Regions from separate parts of the Planococcus liqunii genome, predicted to be linked through region 2. Evidence: predicted binding sites of a transcription regulator. Region 2 holds the regulator's gene; the other holds the start of a gene.

Region 1 (8,793 bases), 730 kb from region 2:
AAGCGCCGATTGGTGTGCCGGTAGGGGCTGCGATATCAAGCCCTAAATGCGATTCAGCTCCTGCGCCAATGTCACGTCCACCGAAGCCCGATGAGTAGCGGCCTGCAGAAGGTTTAATGAATGTAGAACTTCCGGCTTTAGGCATGGAAGCGTGCGAAACAGCTGAAACGGAACTTGAGTTGGCAGCTGCTTTAGCCGCTTGTGCTTTTCTTGCAGCGGCCGCTTCACGCTGGCGCTTCAATTCCGCTTCTCTTGCAATTTTTGCAAGGCGCGCCTGTTCTTTGGCAATCTGGCTTTCCAGTCCTGCACTGATGTTCATTTGTTTCTGATGTTCTTTTTCAAGTGCCGCTTTTTCATTCGCCAAACGGGTCTGTTCCGCGTTCAGTTCCTTTTCAAGCTGAGCCTGTTCTTTTTTCTGGCCGTCAAGCGAGTTTTTCAATCCGACAAGTTCAGCCTTCCGGACTTCCTGCTCTGCCAATTTCTTTTCAACTTGCGCTTTTTGCTCCGCCAGCAGCTTTTTATCTGCGGCTTGTTCGCGCATGATTTCACGATCTGCTTCGATCAAGGTATTAACTGCTGAAAAACGGTCGATAAAATCAATGAAGCTGTTTGCGCCTAGCAAGACATCTATGTAATCCACGGATCCGCCGCTCAATTGGATCGCACGTGCGCGTTCCTGGAGCAAAGCGGTTCTTTCATCAATTTTGCGCTGCAATTCAGCGATCGAGGCCTGCAAAGCGTCAATTTCCGCTTTGGTCTGGTCGATTTGAGCTTGTACATCGTTGATTTTGTTTTGGGTTTCCTGAATTTTGCTGTCCAGCTCGAAAATTTTTCTGGCGATTTCTTCAAGTTTCGAATCGTTTTGAGAAATTTCGTTTGCTTTTTGCTGAATTCCTGAGTTCAATTCGCCTTGCTTCTGCTCGACTTGCTGTTTCTTGTTTTCCAAGTCGCTTAGCTTATCTGCGCTTGCTTCAGGAATTGAAATTGATAAAGCCAATATGGCTGCGATGGCAGCGAGTACCCATTTTGATAATTTGTTCACGTTGCTTTTCCCCTTCCAACTATCTGCGGCGTAAGCCTTTTCTTCCTATAAAATCTTCGAGAAGATGTAATTAAATATTCTGTAAGGACAATGTCCTTAAAAAAACCGACAAAGGTATTGTACCATCATAAAAAACTATTTTTTATTACAGTTTTGTATCAAATAGTTTAAGGGGAGTAATATTGGGTAAAGCGAATAATTAAGCGAAAAAACAGAAAAAAGCCTTTGCTGCATTCAATAGCAAAGGCTTTTGTGAAATAATTTTATGATTGTTCTTCTTTTTCTTCTGTCCGCACAATCAAAACATCGCATTTAGCGGCGCGCACAATGCGTTCGGAGACGCTTCCCATGAAGATGCGTTCAGCGGAGTTGGTGCCGGTGGCTCCACAGATGATCAAATCGATGTTGAATCGGCGAACCAGATCAACAGGGATGAGCGTTTTTGGGGAACCGACTTCAATGACGATATTTACATCAGGCACGCCAGCTGCAACAGCTCTCGCCCGGTAGTCTGTCAGCAATTTTTCTGCATATTTTATAGATTCCTCGACAAATTCACGGCCGTAGGATTCGATGGTTCCAAAAGATTGGTTATCAATGACACTTGTTAAGTATAAGATAGCTTTGTTTCGTGCAGCAATGCCAACGGATTTCTTGAAAGCCAGTTCGGCTTGTTTGGAACCGTCCACCGCCACCAAAATTTGTTTGTATAACATAGTCATAGCAGCTTCCTCCTTCTCTATACTAGTTAATTTCGGTAAGTGGACAAACAGTTCCTTCTTTTCCTGAAATTTTTAAGGGAGATTTGTCCAATTTATGGAGGGAAGAGGAAAATACAACAGCTAACGAAGAGCGGATATGGTACGATATTAATCAATAAAATGCAGAAATCAAAGGCATAATCGAGGTGATTGTATGGTCAAGAAAACACCAGGTGCAGAAATATCTTCGGAGCTGAAAGAATTGCTGTCCATCCGCCATTTGACGAAAGAGTATAAAAAAGGGGCGTATCTGTTTCGGGAGGGCGATTCCGTCAAAGGCGTTTACATCCTCCGCTCCGGAAAAGTGCAGATCGGCAAAGTGACGCCGGAAGGACGGGAATTAACCTTGCGGATTTGCGGGCCGGGCCAATTGGTAGGAGAAGTCACGGTTTTTTCAGAGCATCCGCTTTATATGCTCGATGCCAAGGCGCTAGAAGATGTTAGCTGCATCAAAATCGCCATACAGGACCTGGAAGATGCATTGCTTGAAAATGCGCGGCTGGCTGCCGCTTTTATGAAGTGGATGGGCATTGACCAGCAGAAAACCCAGACAAAATTCCGGGATCTGATGCTTCACGGCAAAAAAGGAGCGCTGTATTCTACACTGATCCGGCTGTGCAATAGCCATGGCGTGGAAAAAGGCGATGCCATCCTGATTGACTTGGTTCTGACCAACCAGGATTTGGCGAATTTCTGCGGCATGACACGGGAAGTGGTGAACCGGATGCTAAGTGACTTGAAAAAAGAAGGGAAACTTTCGGTGGTCGATGGGAAGCTGCTGGTTCGGGATCTCCGCCATTTAAAAGATGAAATCAATTGTGAAAACTGCCCCATTTCGTTGTGCAGGATCGACTGACCAGGCCAAGAAAAAGGCAGTTGGGCGTAAAGCCGGCTAAGAGGGGCATAAAAAAGAAAAGCTGGGCATAATGATCCCGAACTTGGGCATAAAACGAAGAAGTTGACCGAAAAAAAGTCCGGTGCGGCTTCTTTTTTTTGTCTAAAAATTGACAAGAACTATAAAAAATCACACAGGTGTGAGAAAAGTCACACTGCCTTATGTTGGAAAAGATTACTCTGTACTCAAGAGATGAACAATAAGAGGTGAGGGAAATGAGCAAAAAAACCGAGGAACACGAAGTCGACTTAAGAGGGACGCTGATCAGTGTATTTTTTGTCGGGATTGTCATTGTTGCCATGTGGGTGGCTGTGTATTTAATGTATGTCGCAAGATAAGCGGAAGCGCTTAAACCAAGTGGAAAAAAGGGAGTAGATCAAGATGCATCTTCATAAATACGAAAAAATTTGGCTGGCCTTTGGGGTAGCGGCGCTGGTGGTGTTTTTAAGCGTTGTCGGCGTCAGCGCATTTTCACATGACCACACCCCGGCAGGCGGGATGGAAACAATTGATCCCAAGAAAGTGAACGAAACGGCACCCTTTGACAACCCGGGAGTGACGCAGCTTGATGACGATACGTACCAAGTAGCAGTAGTCTCGATGGCGTTTGGCTATAACGCACCGGAGCTGAAAGTGCCGGCCGGAAAAGAAATCATTTTCAAAGTGACCAGTACAGACGTGGTCCACAGTTTTACGATTGACAACACAAAAGTCAATTTGATGGTCGTTCCGGGCCAGATTACAACCAAATCCTACACGTTCGAAAAGCCCGGCAAGTATTTGATTCTTTGCAACGAGTACTGCGGGACGGGCCACCATTTGATGTACAACGAAATAGAGGTGTATTAACATGATTGCTGCAAAAGACCGAAAAATTGCCTTATGGAATATCGGCGTCGCGTACACAGCCTTCTTGATCGGCACGTTATGCGGACTGCTTCAAGTATTTATCCGGAATGACGCTTTGCAGTTGCCTGCATGGCTTGATTATTACCAAATCTTAACCGCTCATGGCGTGCTTCTAGCTCTTATTTATACAGCATTTTTCATTTTCGGATTTTTTGTTACTGGTATGAGCAAAACGCTTGGAACATTCGGCCCGAAAGTCTGGCTGTTTTCCTGGATCGGTTTCTGGGTAACCCTGGCCGGTACGGTACTGGCTACGATTATGATCGTTTCCGGAGAAGCGTCCGTTCTTTATACGTTTTATGCACCGCTGAAAGCAAGCGGCTGGTATTACGTCGGACTGGCGCTTTATGTAATCGGCACATGGATCAGCAGTTTCGCGTTGATTGCCCATTACCTGGTATGGCGCAAAGCGCATAAAGGCGAAATGAGCCCGCTGTTCGCGTTCATGACGATTGCGACGCTTGTGTTGTGGCTGATCGCTTGCCTGGGCGTTGTGGCAACGGTTCTCTTCCAGTACATCCCATGGGCATTCGGCTGGACCGACACCATCAACGTTGAACTGAGCCGCTCCCTGTTCTGGTATTTCGGACACCCGCTCGTGTACTTCTGGCTGTTGCCGGCATACATGGCGTGGTATTTGATCGTACCGAAACTGCTTGGCGTAAAAGTATTCAGTGATTCCTTGGCCCGTTTGTCCTTTGTCTTATTTATTCTGTTCTCGATTCCGGTCGGCTTCCACCATCAATTGACCGAACCCGGCATTTCGAACTTCTGGAAATTCCTGCAGGTTGTGCTGACGTTTATGGTAATCGTCCCGTCGCTTATGACCGCTTTCTCGATGTTCGCCACTTTTGAAACATCAGGGCGTAAAAAAGGCGCGAAAGGCTTGTTCGGCTGGTTTGCCATGCTGCCTTGGAAAGATGTACGCTTTACATCGATTTTCATCGCGATGGCGTTCTTTATTCCCGGCGGCGCCGGCGGCATCATCAATGCCAGTTTCCAATTGAACGAAGTCGTCCACAATACGCTTTGGATCGTCGGGCATTTCCACATCACGGTCGGTACGCCGGTTGCGATGACATTTATGGGCATGACATTCTGGCTGATTCCGTATTTGACCGGCCGCAAGTTCACTAAATCGATGCAGACGCTCGGCTTTGTCCAAATCATCACCTGGTCTATCGGCATGCTCTTGATGTCAACTGCGCAGCACGTACTGGGGCTTCTCGGAGCGCCGCGCCGGACCGCCTATTCTTCTTACAACAACCATCCGGCCGCACTGGAATGGTTTGACGGCATCCTGACCAGCCATGTGACGATGGCAATTGGGGGAAGCATCCTGTTCATATCCGCAATGATGCTGATGTATATCGTGGTCATGACCATGTTCCTATCGCCGAAAGCGGAAAAACCGGAAGACATTGTCGAGTTTCCGCTGGCCGACAGCGACAGAGAAAGCTCGCCGAAGTTTTTGGAGAACTGGAAAATCTGGATCGGCATTGCATTTGCCTTGATTTTAATCGCTTATGCGATTCCGCTTAGCAGCATGATTCAGCACGCACCGCCTGGCTCAGAAGGACTTAAAACTTGGTAGGAGATGATAAACATGTTCACGATGGTCTTATCTTTAATGGTAATCTTCACCGTATTCACAGCCATGCTGGTTGAAGTGTCCACAACAGAAGAGTAGAAACCGACAAGCTTTCTTCCCGCTGCAAACGGGAAGAAAGCTTGTTTTGTTCGGAGTGGTTGGACTGGAAGTTGTATTCTGTTGGAATGTTCTTTATATTTTAAGGAACAGACGAGAAAATGGGGCATGGATGATGACATTGATTGATTGGATTTTTACATTGATTGGAGCAGTTTGGATCGCTGAATTTCTGCTGTTCCGGAACCGCGGAACTGCAAGCGATCCGGTGGAAAGAGGTTCATTTTACCGGATCTTGACGGTTTTGCTGGGAACGATTCTGGCGGCCTTTTTGCTGCAGGAAATGCAGGGCAAAGAGATTGCACAGATTCTCAAGATTGTGGGCACGGTCCTTTTTGCGGCGGGCGTTTTTCTCCGTTTCTGGGGCATCCTGCACTTAAAGGCGCAATTTACGCGCCATGTGACGGTGCGCGAAGGTGATGAAATCGTCAGTACGGGGCCTTACCGGAAACTGCGCCATCCGCTTTATACCGGCCTTTTTTTCATCGCTGTCGGCATGCCGCTTTATTTTACCAGCCCGATTGCGGCGGTTGCAGGCGGAGCATTGATGATATGGGCGCTTTTGAAGCGGATCGACTACGAGGAAAAACTCTTGATCGAGAAATTCGGTGTACAGTATGAAGAGTGGATGAAGGAACGTGCGCGGCTTATTCCGTTTCTTTACTAGAATGCAGGCTGAATATACCCCTTTTTTCGCTTGAACGGCGGAGGAGGGGCTATTTTTTCAAAAAAATTCTTGCTTGTTTAGAAGAATAGGCAAAGGGGCGAAATGAGTTGGCAATAAAGTTGGAGAGAATGCAATTGGAGGATACATACCGGCTTTTTAATATGCAGTACGCGGCTTTTTTGCCATTGCTTGAAAAATACCAGGATTACAATACGAGCCCGGCAAATGAATCAATCGATAAATTTGCTGAACGCCTGATCCGGCCCGACAGCATGTTCTTTAAAATCATCGAAGACGGCCAGCTATGCGGCGCAATACGCGTGCACTGGAAAGAAGAAGGCCGCTTCTGGGTCAGTCCTTTGTTTGTTCATCCCGATTGCCAGGGACGCGGAATCGCCTCAAAAGCAATGGAATTGGCGGAAGAACAGTTTCCGGAAGCTGTGAGCTGGGAGCTTGCGGCGATCCTCGAAGAAGAAGGCAATTGCCGGCTGTACGAAAAAGCCGGCTACGTCCGGACTGGCGAAATGCAGCAATTAAATGATAAGGCGACGCTCGGCTATTTTAAAAAACTGCTGAAGGATGTGGAACGGTGAACTATGCCATCAAGCCGCTTGAAGGGTTTACGGAAAAAATCGGGGAACTGGCTTTTATGCTTGAACACTCACGCAGCATTACACTGAATGACGTAAAAGAACTTCAAACGAGCGAATTGGATTTCATAGAAGAAGCCGGCGGCAATTCAATCGGCGCGCTGCTTGCCCATATCGCGGCCATCGAGAAAGTGCATCAGCTGATTTCATTTGAAGACCGGGACTTTACCGAAGAGGAATGGCAGCAATGGGGAGCGGCGATTGAACTGGGGGACGAGGCGCGTTCAGAATTCCAGGGAAGAACTTTGGCTGATTATTTAACCGGGCTGGAACAGCTCCGGTCCGCAACGCTCGACAAGCTTCGGACAAAAGATGACAGCTGGCTTTACGAAGAGCGCTACTGGCCGAACGGTGTGCCGTACAATAATTACTATCTCTGGTTTCACGTCATGGAGGATGAAATCAATCACCGGGGCCAGATCCGGACTATCAAGCGGCGATTGCGGAAAGGGTGAAGGGTATGGAAAATGAGCTTTCAACACACCGGTTTTACCTAAGGGAGTTCGAAAAAGGGGATTGGCCGGCTGTCCACCGGTACGCTGCACTCGAAGCCGTCAGCCGCTATCAGCCGTGGGGGCCCAATACAGAAGAAGAAAGCCGGAACTATGTCGAGCAATTGCTGGAACAGGCCGCAAAATCCGACAGGGTCCAGTTTGCTTTTGCCTTGGTTTGGAAAGAAAACGGCCAGCTGATCGGTGCTGGGGAACTGTTTCTTCAAGATCGGGCAAACCGTGTCGGAGAAATCGGCTATATCCTTCATCCGGATTACTGGGGGAAAGGAATTGCCACCGAAGTGGCGGAATTGCTGATTAACTTCGGATTCAGCAAACAGGGCCTCCACCGGATTTATGCCACATGTGATCCGGCAAATGCTGGATCTAAAAAAGTACTGCAAAAAGCGGGCATGATATGGGAAGGGACGCTCCGGGAAAATCTGCGCATGAAAGACGGCTGGCGGGATTCGCTGGTTTATGGAGTGCTGGAACAGGAATGGCAAAGCAGGTCGGATTCTTCCTGGCTGAGCGAATAAAACCCACCTCTCTTCCAGCCGGAGAAAAAAGTTCACTCTGACTGCCAGATGTGATAAGCTTTATGTCATCGCGCTATAACAGGGCAACAGTACGGGAGTGATAACATGCCTAAAAAAGATAAAGCAAAAAGCGGAATTGGACAGGGAACCGGCAAAAAAGGCTGGACGCGCTGGCAAACAGGCGCTAAAAAAGCGAAAAATGCCAAACCATATACGAGCAAAAACAAAAAAGCGAACGATCTAAAGAACAAAAACCAGCCGAAGGATGAAGGATCAGGCTGGGTTGACGTGGATTGATGGAAGACAAGCTGCCTGAAGGGGCGGCTTTTTTTGTGCAATAAAATAAAGTAGTAATGCGAGCATATCATTTTACATCGTAGGCGATTCAGTTTAATGTAAATCGTGTACGATACAAATGTATTGGAGGAATTAAACAATGAAAACACTTTATGAAACAACGATCATTAACACTGGCGGCAGACAAGGCGAAGTATATTCTGAAGACAATATCTTCTACATGGACGTAGCAAAACCACAGGCACTGGGCGGCGAAGCGACAACAGCGACCAACCCTGAACAACTATTTGCAGCAGGCTATAGCGCTTGCTTCAACAGTGCATTGGAATTGGTTTTGGAACAGGATAAAGTGAAAGTGGAAAAAAGCGAAGTGAAAGCGACAATTTCTCTTATCGGCGACAAAGAAAATGGCGGCGTTAAATTAGCGGCCAAACTGGAAGTAACAATTACCGGCATTGATGATGAGCTGAAACACAAATACGTGGAAAAAGCGCATAACTACTGCCCGTATTCCAAAGCAGTCAAAGATTCCATTGATGTAGAAATTGTCGTTATCTAAATAGATAATGGATGTGGTTGAAATGAATCAGCTGTCGAAACTGGATCAGCAATTATGTTTTGAAGTTTATAAAGCATCAAGCAATTTCACAAAGATGTATGCACGGGTGCTCGAACCGTTCAATCTGACATTCACACAGTACCTGGTGCTGCTTGTGTTATGGGAAGAAGATCATTTATTGATGAAAGACATCGGAGAAAGGCTTGGACTCGGGACCGGGACGCTGAATCCGATCATCAACCGGATGATGGAACGCGGACGGCTTGTTAAAGAAC
Region 2 (8,793 bases):
GAACGCGTCACTTTCGTTGGGTCAACGATTCCTTCTGCAAGCATGTTGACCCATTGGCCATTTGCTGCGTTGAAGCCGATGCCGACTTCTTCTGATTTCAGGCGGTGAACGATGATGGATCCTTCAAGGCCTGCGTTTGTAGCGATTTGGCGAACCGGCTCTTCAAGTGCACGAAGAACGATGTTAACGCCTGTAGCGATGTCGCCTTCTTGCGTTTCAAGAAGTTCAGCTACTTTGTTGTATACGTTAATCAACGCAGTACCGCCGCCGGCAACGATACCTTCTTCAACTGCTGCGCGAGTTGCGTTCAATGCATCTTCAATGCGAAGTTTGCGTTCTTTCAACTCAGTTTCAGTAGCTGCTCCGACTTTGATGACTGCAACACCGCCAGCAAGTTTCGCCAGACGTTCCTGCAATTTCTCTTTGTCGAACTCAGAAGTTGTTTCTTCCAATTGGCTGCGGATTTGTGATACGCGGCCAACAATTTTCGCTTGGTCTCCAGCACCTTCAACGATGGTTGTGTTTTCTTTCGAAACAACCACTTTAGAAGCGCGGCCAAGTTGTGTGATGTTGGTCGTTTTCAGCTCAAGGCCAAGATCTTCCGTGATCACTTCAGCGCCAGTCAATGTTGCGATGTCTTCAAGCATTGCTTTGCGGCGGTCACCGAATCCAGGAGCTTTAACAGCCACTGCATTGAATGTGCCACGCAATTTGTTCACTACCAATGTAGCAAGTGCTTCGCCTTCAACGTCTTCCGCAACGATTAATAGCGGTTTGCTTTGTTGTACAACCTGCTCCAACACAGGAAGAATTTCCTGGATGTTGCCGATTTTCTTATCTGTTACAAGAATGAATGGGTTGTCTAAGACAGCTTCCATTTTCTCGGAATCCGTTACCATATAAGGAGACTGGTATCCGCGGTCGAATTGCATCCCTTCGACTACATCCAGTTCAGTTGTGAAGCCGCGTGATTCTTCCAAAGTGATAACGCCGTCGTTGCCAACGCGCTCCATTGCTTCAGCGATCAAGTTTCCGACTTCAGCGTCTCCAGAAGAAATCGCTGCAACTTGTGCGATCGATTCTTTGCCTTCGATTTGCTGGGAAACAGCTTTCAAGCCTTCAACAGCGCTTTCTACAGCCATTTCAATCCCGCGGCGGATGCCGACAGGGTTAGCGCCTGCAGTTACGTTCTTCAAGCCTTCACGGATCATAGCCTGCGCCAGAACCGTTGCCGTTGTCGTACCGTCACCTGCGATGTCGTTCGTTTTAGAAGCAACTTCCGCCACCAATTTCGCACCCATGTTTTCAAATGCGTTTTCAAGCTCGATTTCTTTTGCAATCGTTACACCGTCGTTGGTGATAAGAGGTGATCCGAATTTCTTCTCAAGTACCACGTTGCGCCCTTTTGGCCCAAGCGTCACTTTTACTGCATCTGCTAATTTATCAACACCAGCAGCCATCAAACTGCGTGCATCTTCGCTGAATTTAATTTCTTTAGCCATGAATAGTTTCCTCCTCTATTTTAATTCCCAAATATTTCAAGTCGCGATATGGAGCAAAACAGCGGAGACTCCCGCGGGACAGCGCAGTGCCGAAATCCACTCGGGCCATTAGCCCGAGTTAGTTCGGCGCAAGCCCGCAGGAAAGCGTAGCTGTTTTGCGCAATACTGCATATTAATTTTTAGCCCAATACCGCTAAAATATCGTTTTCGCGTAAGATCAAATATTCTTTGCCTTCATATTTAAGTTCAGTGCCTGCGTATTTTGAGAAGATGATCCGGTCGCCTTCTTGGACTTCCAGTTCAGTGCGCTGTCCATTGTCACGGATAACTCCATTACCTACAGCGATCACTTTGCCTTCCTGCGGTTTTTCCTGTGCCGAACCCGGCAATACGATACCGCTTGAAGTCTTTTCTTCTGCTTCGATAAGCTCAATAATAACGCGATCTCCTAATGGTCTTAACAATTGAAACACCCTCCTCAGATTATCTAAATATTCCACATTAGCACTCTAACACCTAGAGTGCTAACCCACTTCTCAGTTTAATAAAATCCCCTTCCATTTGCAAGTCTAAACATTCACTTTTTTTTATTCTTTGCGGTTCCGTTTTGAAACCTCTACAATGAAAGTAATCTGTTAAACGAAAGGAAATCCGCTTTATGAAAATGAATATTAAAGCAAAAGCCGACACAGGCCGCTCCAAGTACAGTGTCAAAGCGAGCCGAAAAGGCAAAAGAACACCACTTTATATCCTGTTGATTTTTATCGTTGTGCAACTTGCACCGATTTTATTTATAACACCGACACTTAATTATTTCCTCGGCCAAGGCATGGACCAGGCGACAGCGGCCGCCAGCACTTCCGGTTGGCTGATCGTCTGGACGATGGGCATCGGGTTTATTGCGGCGATGTTCCTTATTCTCCGGGACAAGCAATTCTTCAATATTTGGAAAGGCAAAAAAGCCGGTTTGCTTGAAGCAATCGGCTGGGGCGTACTCGGCTTTTTCCTCGTCTACTTCGCCCAAATCATCGCGGCGCTGATAGAAGTAGAATTGTTCGGCATCGCTCCGGGATCCCAAAATACCGCATCCATCACCAAATTGGTTGAAGTCGTCCCGTGGGCACTTCTGGCGGTCGTCTTTTTTGGACCTGTACTGGAAGAGCTGGTGTTCCGCCGGGTGGTATTCGGTTCCTTGAACCAGACCACCAATTTCTTTCTCGCCACCGCTGTCAGCGCGCTCGTATTCGCCGCTGTGCATTTGGAATTCAGCCATTTGCTGATCTACTTCTCGACCGGCATTGTGCTAGCTTTCCTTTACCAGAAAACAAAGCGGATCATTACGCCGATCATTGCTCACGTGATGCTCAACGGCTTTGTCATGATTGCGCAATTGAACATGGAAAAACTCGAAAATTTCCTGAAACAGCTTGAACAGATGCAGTGAAAAAGCTGGCCAATAAAAAACCTTCCCCGAACTCGTTTCGGCGGAAGGTTTTTTCAATGCTGTTTGATTTGGTAGATCAAGGTCTGCAGTTCGACCGATAAATCGATGGTCTGCACGCGGATGTGGTCCGGCACCGAAATGCGGACGGGCGTAAAGTTCAAGATGCCCTTGATGTTCGTTTTTGCCAGGCGGTCTGTAACTTCCTGGGCCGAGCGCGAGGGAACCGTCAAAATCACCAGTTCGATCCCGTATTCCTCGATTTTCTCTTCGATCCGATCGGGGTGGAATGTATCGATTTCGCTGATTTTCTCCCCTTCAAGAGGTGAATTCGAGTCGAATGCCAGCACGATTTTCGTGTTGTGGTTGCGCTGAAAATTATACTTTAGAAATGCGCTTCCCAAATTCCCGACGCCGATCAGCGCCACATTGGTCGCTTCATCCTGGTCGAGTGTTTTGCGGAAAAACGCCAATAAGTCCTGAACGTCGTAGCCATACCCTTTTTTGCCCAATGCACCTAAATGGGAAAAGTCGCGGCGTATTGTGGCCGAATCGATTTTCATCGCTTCACTTAATTCCTGCGAAGAAATCCGTTTTTGCCCGGCATTCGCGAAATTCTGGAGGAAGCGGTAATAAAGCGGCAACCGTTTTGTAGTGGCTTGTGGAATTTTTGATGGTTCGTGTAACATGCAACGTTACCTCCTGCGGTCGTCTAAAGATTCACTGGGGATTCTTTTTTTCCTGCGTCTATGGATAGTGAATCAAATCGATTTTATCTTACCTGAGGCGGCCCGATATGTAAAGCTGGCTTGATTGCGAACAATACGCCCATCAGCTACACTTAAGAAGAATAGAGGTGACCCACATGATTGTATTACAAGTTAACCAAGTCCATAAATCGTTCGGTGCCGATGAGATTCTTGCCGGCGTCAAACTGGAAGTCCAACACCGCGACCGCGTTGCACTCGTGGGCCGCAACGGCGCAGGAAAGTCGACTTTGCTGAAGATCATTTCCGGTGAAATTTCATATGACAGCGGCGATATCATTATGCCGAAAGATCTGACCATCGGTTATTTGGAACAGCAAACCGACCTCGAATCGGAAGCAAGCATCTGGGACGAAATGATGACGATTTTTAGTCATTTCCGTGAACAAGAAGCAAAACTCCGGGAACTGGAAGCCCAAATGGCCGATCCAGCTGTCTACGACGATGCCGTCCAATACGAAAAAGTCATGAAAGAATACGATACTTTGCAGCACGATTTCAAGGATGCAGGCGGCTACCAGTTTGAAGCCGATACACGCGCCATTCTCCACGGTATGAAATTTTATCCCGAAGACTACGACAAAAAAGTGGTGTCGTTATCCGGCGGCCAGAAAACGCGCTTGATGCTGGCAAAACTGCTGCTCAGCAAACCCCAGCTTCTGATTCTTGATGAGCCGACGAACCACTTGGATATTGAAACACTGAGCTGGCTCGAGAATTACTTAAAGAATTACCCGGGTGCGATTCTCATCGTTTCGCATGACCGGTACTTCCTCGACCAAGTGGTAACGCTTGTCTACGAAGTCTCGCGCCACCGAGTCAAAAAGTACACAGGCAACTACAGCCGCTACCTCGACGAAAAAGCGAAGCAGTATGAACTCGACTTAAAGCAGTTCGAAAAACAGCAAAGCGAAAAAGCGAAACTGGAAGATTATGTCCAGCGCAACCTGGTCCGGGCTTCCACCACCAAAATGGCGCAAAGCCGCCGGCGGGTGCTTGAAAAAACCGACTGGATGGATGCACCGGACGGCGACGAGAAATCCGCCCGTTTCGGTTTCACCATTGCCAAGCAAAGCGGCAACGACGTGCTGAATGTCCAGTCGCTCGCCATCGGCTATAGCGGCCAGCCCGTTTCGCAAAACATCGTTATGAAATTGTACCGCCAGGACAGCCTGGCGCTTGTCGGCCCTAACGGCGTTGGGAAGTCGACTTTGCTGAAAACCATCATGAAAGAATTGGAGCCGCTTGCCGGAACCATTCATTACGGCACCGGCATCCAGTTCGGCTACTACGACCAGGAACAAGCCAACTTAAAAGGCAATAAGCTCGTTCTGAATGAATTATGGGATGATTACCCACATGTTAACGAAAAAGACATCCGCGGCATTCTGGGCCGCTTCCTGTTTACCGGAGACGACGTATTAAAACCGATCTCTACACTGTCAGGCGGCGAAAAAGCCCGTGTGGCACTGGCTAAGCTCATGATGCAAAAAGCCAATGTGCTGCTTTTGGATGAGCCGACCAACCACTTGGACCTCGACAGCAAAGAAGTGCTGGAAAACGCCCTGCTCGATTATCCGGGCACCATTTTATTCGTTTCCCATGACCGTTACTTCATGAACCGCCTCTCGACAAAAGTGGTGGAATTGACCCGTGACGGCACGACGGAGTATTTGGGCAACTACGACTATTACGTGGAAAAGAAACTGGAAACCGAAGAGCTGCAGGCATTGGAAGATGCAGAAAAAGCGACCGTTGCTAAAACAGTTCCCGTTGCAACCACATCCCAGATCAACAAAGAAGCAAAAAAACTGGAACGCCAGCTGCTGCGCCAATCCGAAGAAACCGAACAGGAAATGGAGCAGCTCGATCAGCAGATCGCTGAAGTCGAGGAATTGCTGTGCCAGCCTGAGATTTTCCAGGACCACGAGAAGGTCTTGCCGCTCCAAAGCCAGTTGGACGAGTTGAAAGAAGCACACGAAGAAAAAATGTTATTTTGGCTCGAATTGCAAGAAAAGCTTGAAAAAGTCCACAGTTGACCGCATACTATTGTATGCGGTTTTTTCTTTTTCTATATATAGGTCAATACCTTTTCCGTAAATTTATGTTTCCACAAAGTTGCACACATGTCTCCTCTTATTAAATCAACTATCAACAGACTTTTCCACATTATCCACAGGCAATTTAATTATTATCCACAAAGTTTTCCCATAACTAGTACACAAGATATAGAATTGAAGGTGTTTTTCAGAAAGTTATGAACATGTTATGCACAAATTGTGCATAAGTACAAATGTTCTCTATTGACAACGAACGGATTTTTTGTGTAATAAATAATCTGAAAACAGAAAAAAAGCGCAGTTGGCATTCCTTTTCAGGAATCAACTGCGCTTTTTTGAACTTTAATAGTTTATTGATACAGATCAGCTTTCCACAGGGCGAACAATTTTATCCCCAGGAAGACAAGACCATTCCTGGCCGGCCGTTCATCGCCATATTTCCTGTAATGCCTTTTTCGAACATGACGGTGCCAGCTGCTGCAATCATGGCTGCGTTATCCGTACACAAGGAAAGAGGCGGGATGAAGAACGGAATGCCTTGCTGTTCAAACGCTGCAGACAGAGACGTTCTGAGCCCTTTGTTGGCAGCCACGCCGCCCGCTGCGATGACTTGGCGCACTTTGTACTCTTTTGCAGCACGCAGCGCTTTCGCTGTTACCACTTCAACGACACTGTTTTGGAATCCGGCAGCGACGTGTTCAGGCGGCACCACTTCTCCGCGCTGTTTGGCATTGTGCATATAATTCAGCACAGCCGACTTCAAGCCGCTGAAACTGAAATCATAGGATCCTTCTTCGAGCCATACCCGTGGAAAATCAATGGCACCGTCGCTGGCATGCGCTAAGCGATCAATATGAGGCCCGCCTGGATAAGGAAGATTCAAGGTTCTTGCCACTTTGTCATACGCTTCCCCTGCAGCATCATCACGCGTTTCCCCGATCACTTCAAAACTGCCATGTTCTTTCATATAAACCAGTTCCGTATGCCCGCCGGAAATGACTAAAGCAAGCAAAGGAAACTCCATTTCCTGCTCCAGGCGGTTGGCATAAATATGCCCTGCAATATGATGGACGCCGACAAGCGGAAGACTGTTGGCAAACGCAAATGCCTTTGCCGCATTAACGCCGATTAGCAAGGCACCGACCAATCCCGGCCCTTCCGTTACTGCTACTGCATCCAGCTCTTGCGGCTCCATCTGAGCGCGCTGAAGCGCTTCTTCGATCACCAGTGTAATCTGTTCCACATGATGGCGCGAAGCGATTTCAGGCACCACTCCGCCGAAGCGTTTATGGCTTTCGATTTGCGAAGCCACAACATTAGAAACGATTTCCCGTCCGTTTTTCACAATGGAAGCGGCTGTTTCGTCGCAGCTGGTCTCAATACCCAATACATAAATATCTTTATTCATCAAAATTCACCCACATCACTATGGCATCTTCCAGGTTATCGGTATAATACCGTTTCCGGATGCCACCATTTTGAAATCCTAATTTACGGTACAAACTTTGCGCTACATGATTGCTGACTCTCGCTTCTAAGGTCATCAGCACTGCGCCATGCGCTTTTGCAATATCGATCGCTGCCCGCATCAAACGTTCGCCTAATTTTTTGCCGCGTTGGTCTGGAAGGATTGCAATATTCGTGACATGGCTTTCATCTATGATGAGCCACATCCCGCAATAGCCGACAATTCCTTTTTCGGTTTCCGCAACTACGTAATAGGCATTTTCGTTATGCAGCATTTCATAGTAAAACGATTCTTTTGTCCAAGGCAAGGTAAACGAAAGCTTTTCAATTTCGTACACTTCATCAATGTCTTTTACCGTCATTTTGCGGAAAATCACATCGTCGCTCATGAGCTTTGCCCTTCCTGGCTTTTGATGTAATTCGCTTCAGCTTCCGTAATGCGCTGATACTCCGGAACGGCGTGGTGGATATCCGCTGCCGGAACTTCTTTCGCCAGCATGATCAGATTCACAGCACGCGGCAGACGGTTTTGAGGCGCCGTGAAAAATGCCTGGCTGCCCAATACTTCCCGAATGGTTTCTTCGTGAATGGAAACATCAATCCCCGTAAACAATACCGGTTTGCCCAATGCTTTGGCTTTTATTAAAAACTCCTTGAAATGGCTGTGCTGATCCTCAATGACCAGCTCCAGAGTTTTCCCGTCGTATAACGCAGTAAAAGCCGTGCCACGTCGCGCATCCATAACCGGACAAATCAGCCCATCAAAATACTGGCCGTTTGCTGCCAACACTTTTAAGCTCGAAACCATATGCAAAGGCAGCTTCAATGACCAGGCAAGCGTCTTGGCAATGGTCAGTCCAATGCGGACACCGGTGTAAGACCCCGGCCCTTCAGCCACTGCAATATGTGTTAAATCTTTCGGAGCAACTTTGGCCTTTTTCATCATCTCTTCAATAGCCGGCATGGCCGTCAACGAATGATTGATTTTCAAGTTGGTGATTTCCTCTATCAAAACGGTGTCATCAGACATCAGCGCAATAGCTGATGGAGAATTTGATGTATCGATGCCTAAATAAATCATGATAAGTTTAGCTCCTTGCACAAAGTTTCATAACGGCTGCCAATGGGATGAAACTCAATGCTCCGGCTCTCTTCAGCATGCCGGGTGATGATGATTTCCAGCCGTTCTTTCGGTAAGTAATCTTCAATGAAGGATGCCCATTCAACCACGGAAACTGCTTCACTTTCGAAAAGCTCTTCAAAACCGATGTCTTCATCACTGTTTTCCAAACGATAGACATCAAAATGGTTTAGATCCAAGTCCCCTTCATATTGCTTTAAGATCGTAAACGTCGGGCTATTCACCATTCGTTCAATTCCAAGCCCTTTGGCGAGCCCTTTCGTGAATGTTGTCTTTCCGGCGCCCAGGTCTCCTTCCAATGTCAAAAGGTCCTGCGGCTGCAGAAAGCCAGCAAGTTTGGCTGCAAATTCTTCCGTTTCCTCTGGAGAATTAACTTCTATTGTATACATCATTAGCGTGTCACCTCGTTTGAGTC

The links. Region 2 encodes Rex, which represses fermentation and respiration genes when NADH is low (regulators of the CRP and FNR family bind a similar motif). Its sites were predicted from a motif close to TTGTGAAATATTTCACAA; they were not measured.
Region 1: a site for Rex is predicted at 2,797-2,814, ahead of QWY22_RS18700 (cytochrome C oxidase subunit II). Genes of this name have one in related genera too.

Annotation. Positions count from the first base shown of each region.
Region 1 is NZ_CP129238.1:3,782,927-3,791,719, reverse strand. Features, by position in the region: gene QWY22_RS18715 (murein hydrolase activator EnvC family protein) at 1-1,042, opposite strand, end outside; gene QWY22_RS18710 (universal stress protein) at 1,306-1,764, opposite strand; gene QWY22_RS18705 (Crp/Fnr family transcriptional regulator) at 1,958-2,659, shown strand; gene QWY22_RS18700 (cytochrome C oxidase subunit II) at 2,914-3,036, shown strand; gene QWY22_RS18695 (cytochrome c oxidase subunit II) at 3,080-3,547, shown strand; gene QWY22_RS18690 (b(o/a)3-type cytochrome-c oxidase subunit 1) at 3,549-5,201, shown strand; gene QWY22_RS18685 (methyltransferase family protein) at 5,431-5,982, shown strand; gene QWY22_RS18680 (GNAT family N-acetyltransferase) at 6,090-6,575, shown strand; gene QWY22_RS18675 (DinB family protein) at 6,632-7,087, shown strand; gene QWY22_RS18670 (GNAT family N-acetyltransferase) at 7,093-7,662, shown strand; gene QWY22_RS19615 (DUF3934 domain-containing protein) at 7,768-7,959, shown strand; gene QWY22_RS18660 (organic hydroperoxide resistance protein) at 8,099-8,518, shown strand; gene QWY22_RS18655 (MarR family winged helix-turn-helix transcriptional regulator) at 8,541-8,793, shown strand, end outside.
Region 2 is NZ_CP129238.1:558,899-567,691, reverse strand. Features, by position in the region: gene groL (chaperonin GroEL) at 1-1,502, opposite strand, end outside; gene groES (co-chaperone GroES) at 1,682-1,966, opposite strand; gene QWY22_RS02975 (CPBP family intramembrane glutamic endopeptidase) at 2,161-2,946, shown strand; gene QWY22_RS02970 (redox-sensing transcriptional repressor Rex) at 3,000-3,632, opposite strand; gene QWY22_RS02965 (ABC-F family ATP-binding cassette domain-containing protein) at 3,809-5,749, shown strand; gene tsaD (tRNA (adenosine(37)-N6)-threonylcarbamoyltransferase complex transferase subunit TsaD) at 6,159-7,178, opposite strand; gene rimI (ribosomal protein S18-alanine N-acetyltransferase) at 7,171-7,626, opposite strand; gene tsaB (tRNA (adenosine(37)-N6)-threonylcarbamoyltransferase complex dimerization subunit type 1 TsaB) at 7,623-8,318, opposite strand; gene tsaE (tRNA (adenosine(37)-N6)-threonylcarbamoyltransferase complex ATPase subunit type 1 TsaE) at 8,315-8,770, opposite strand.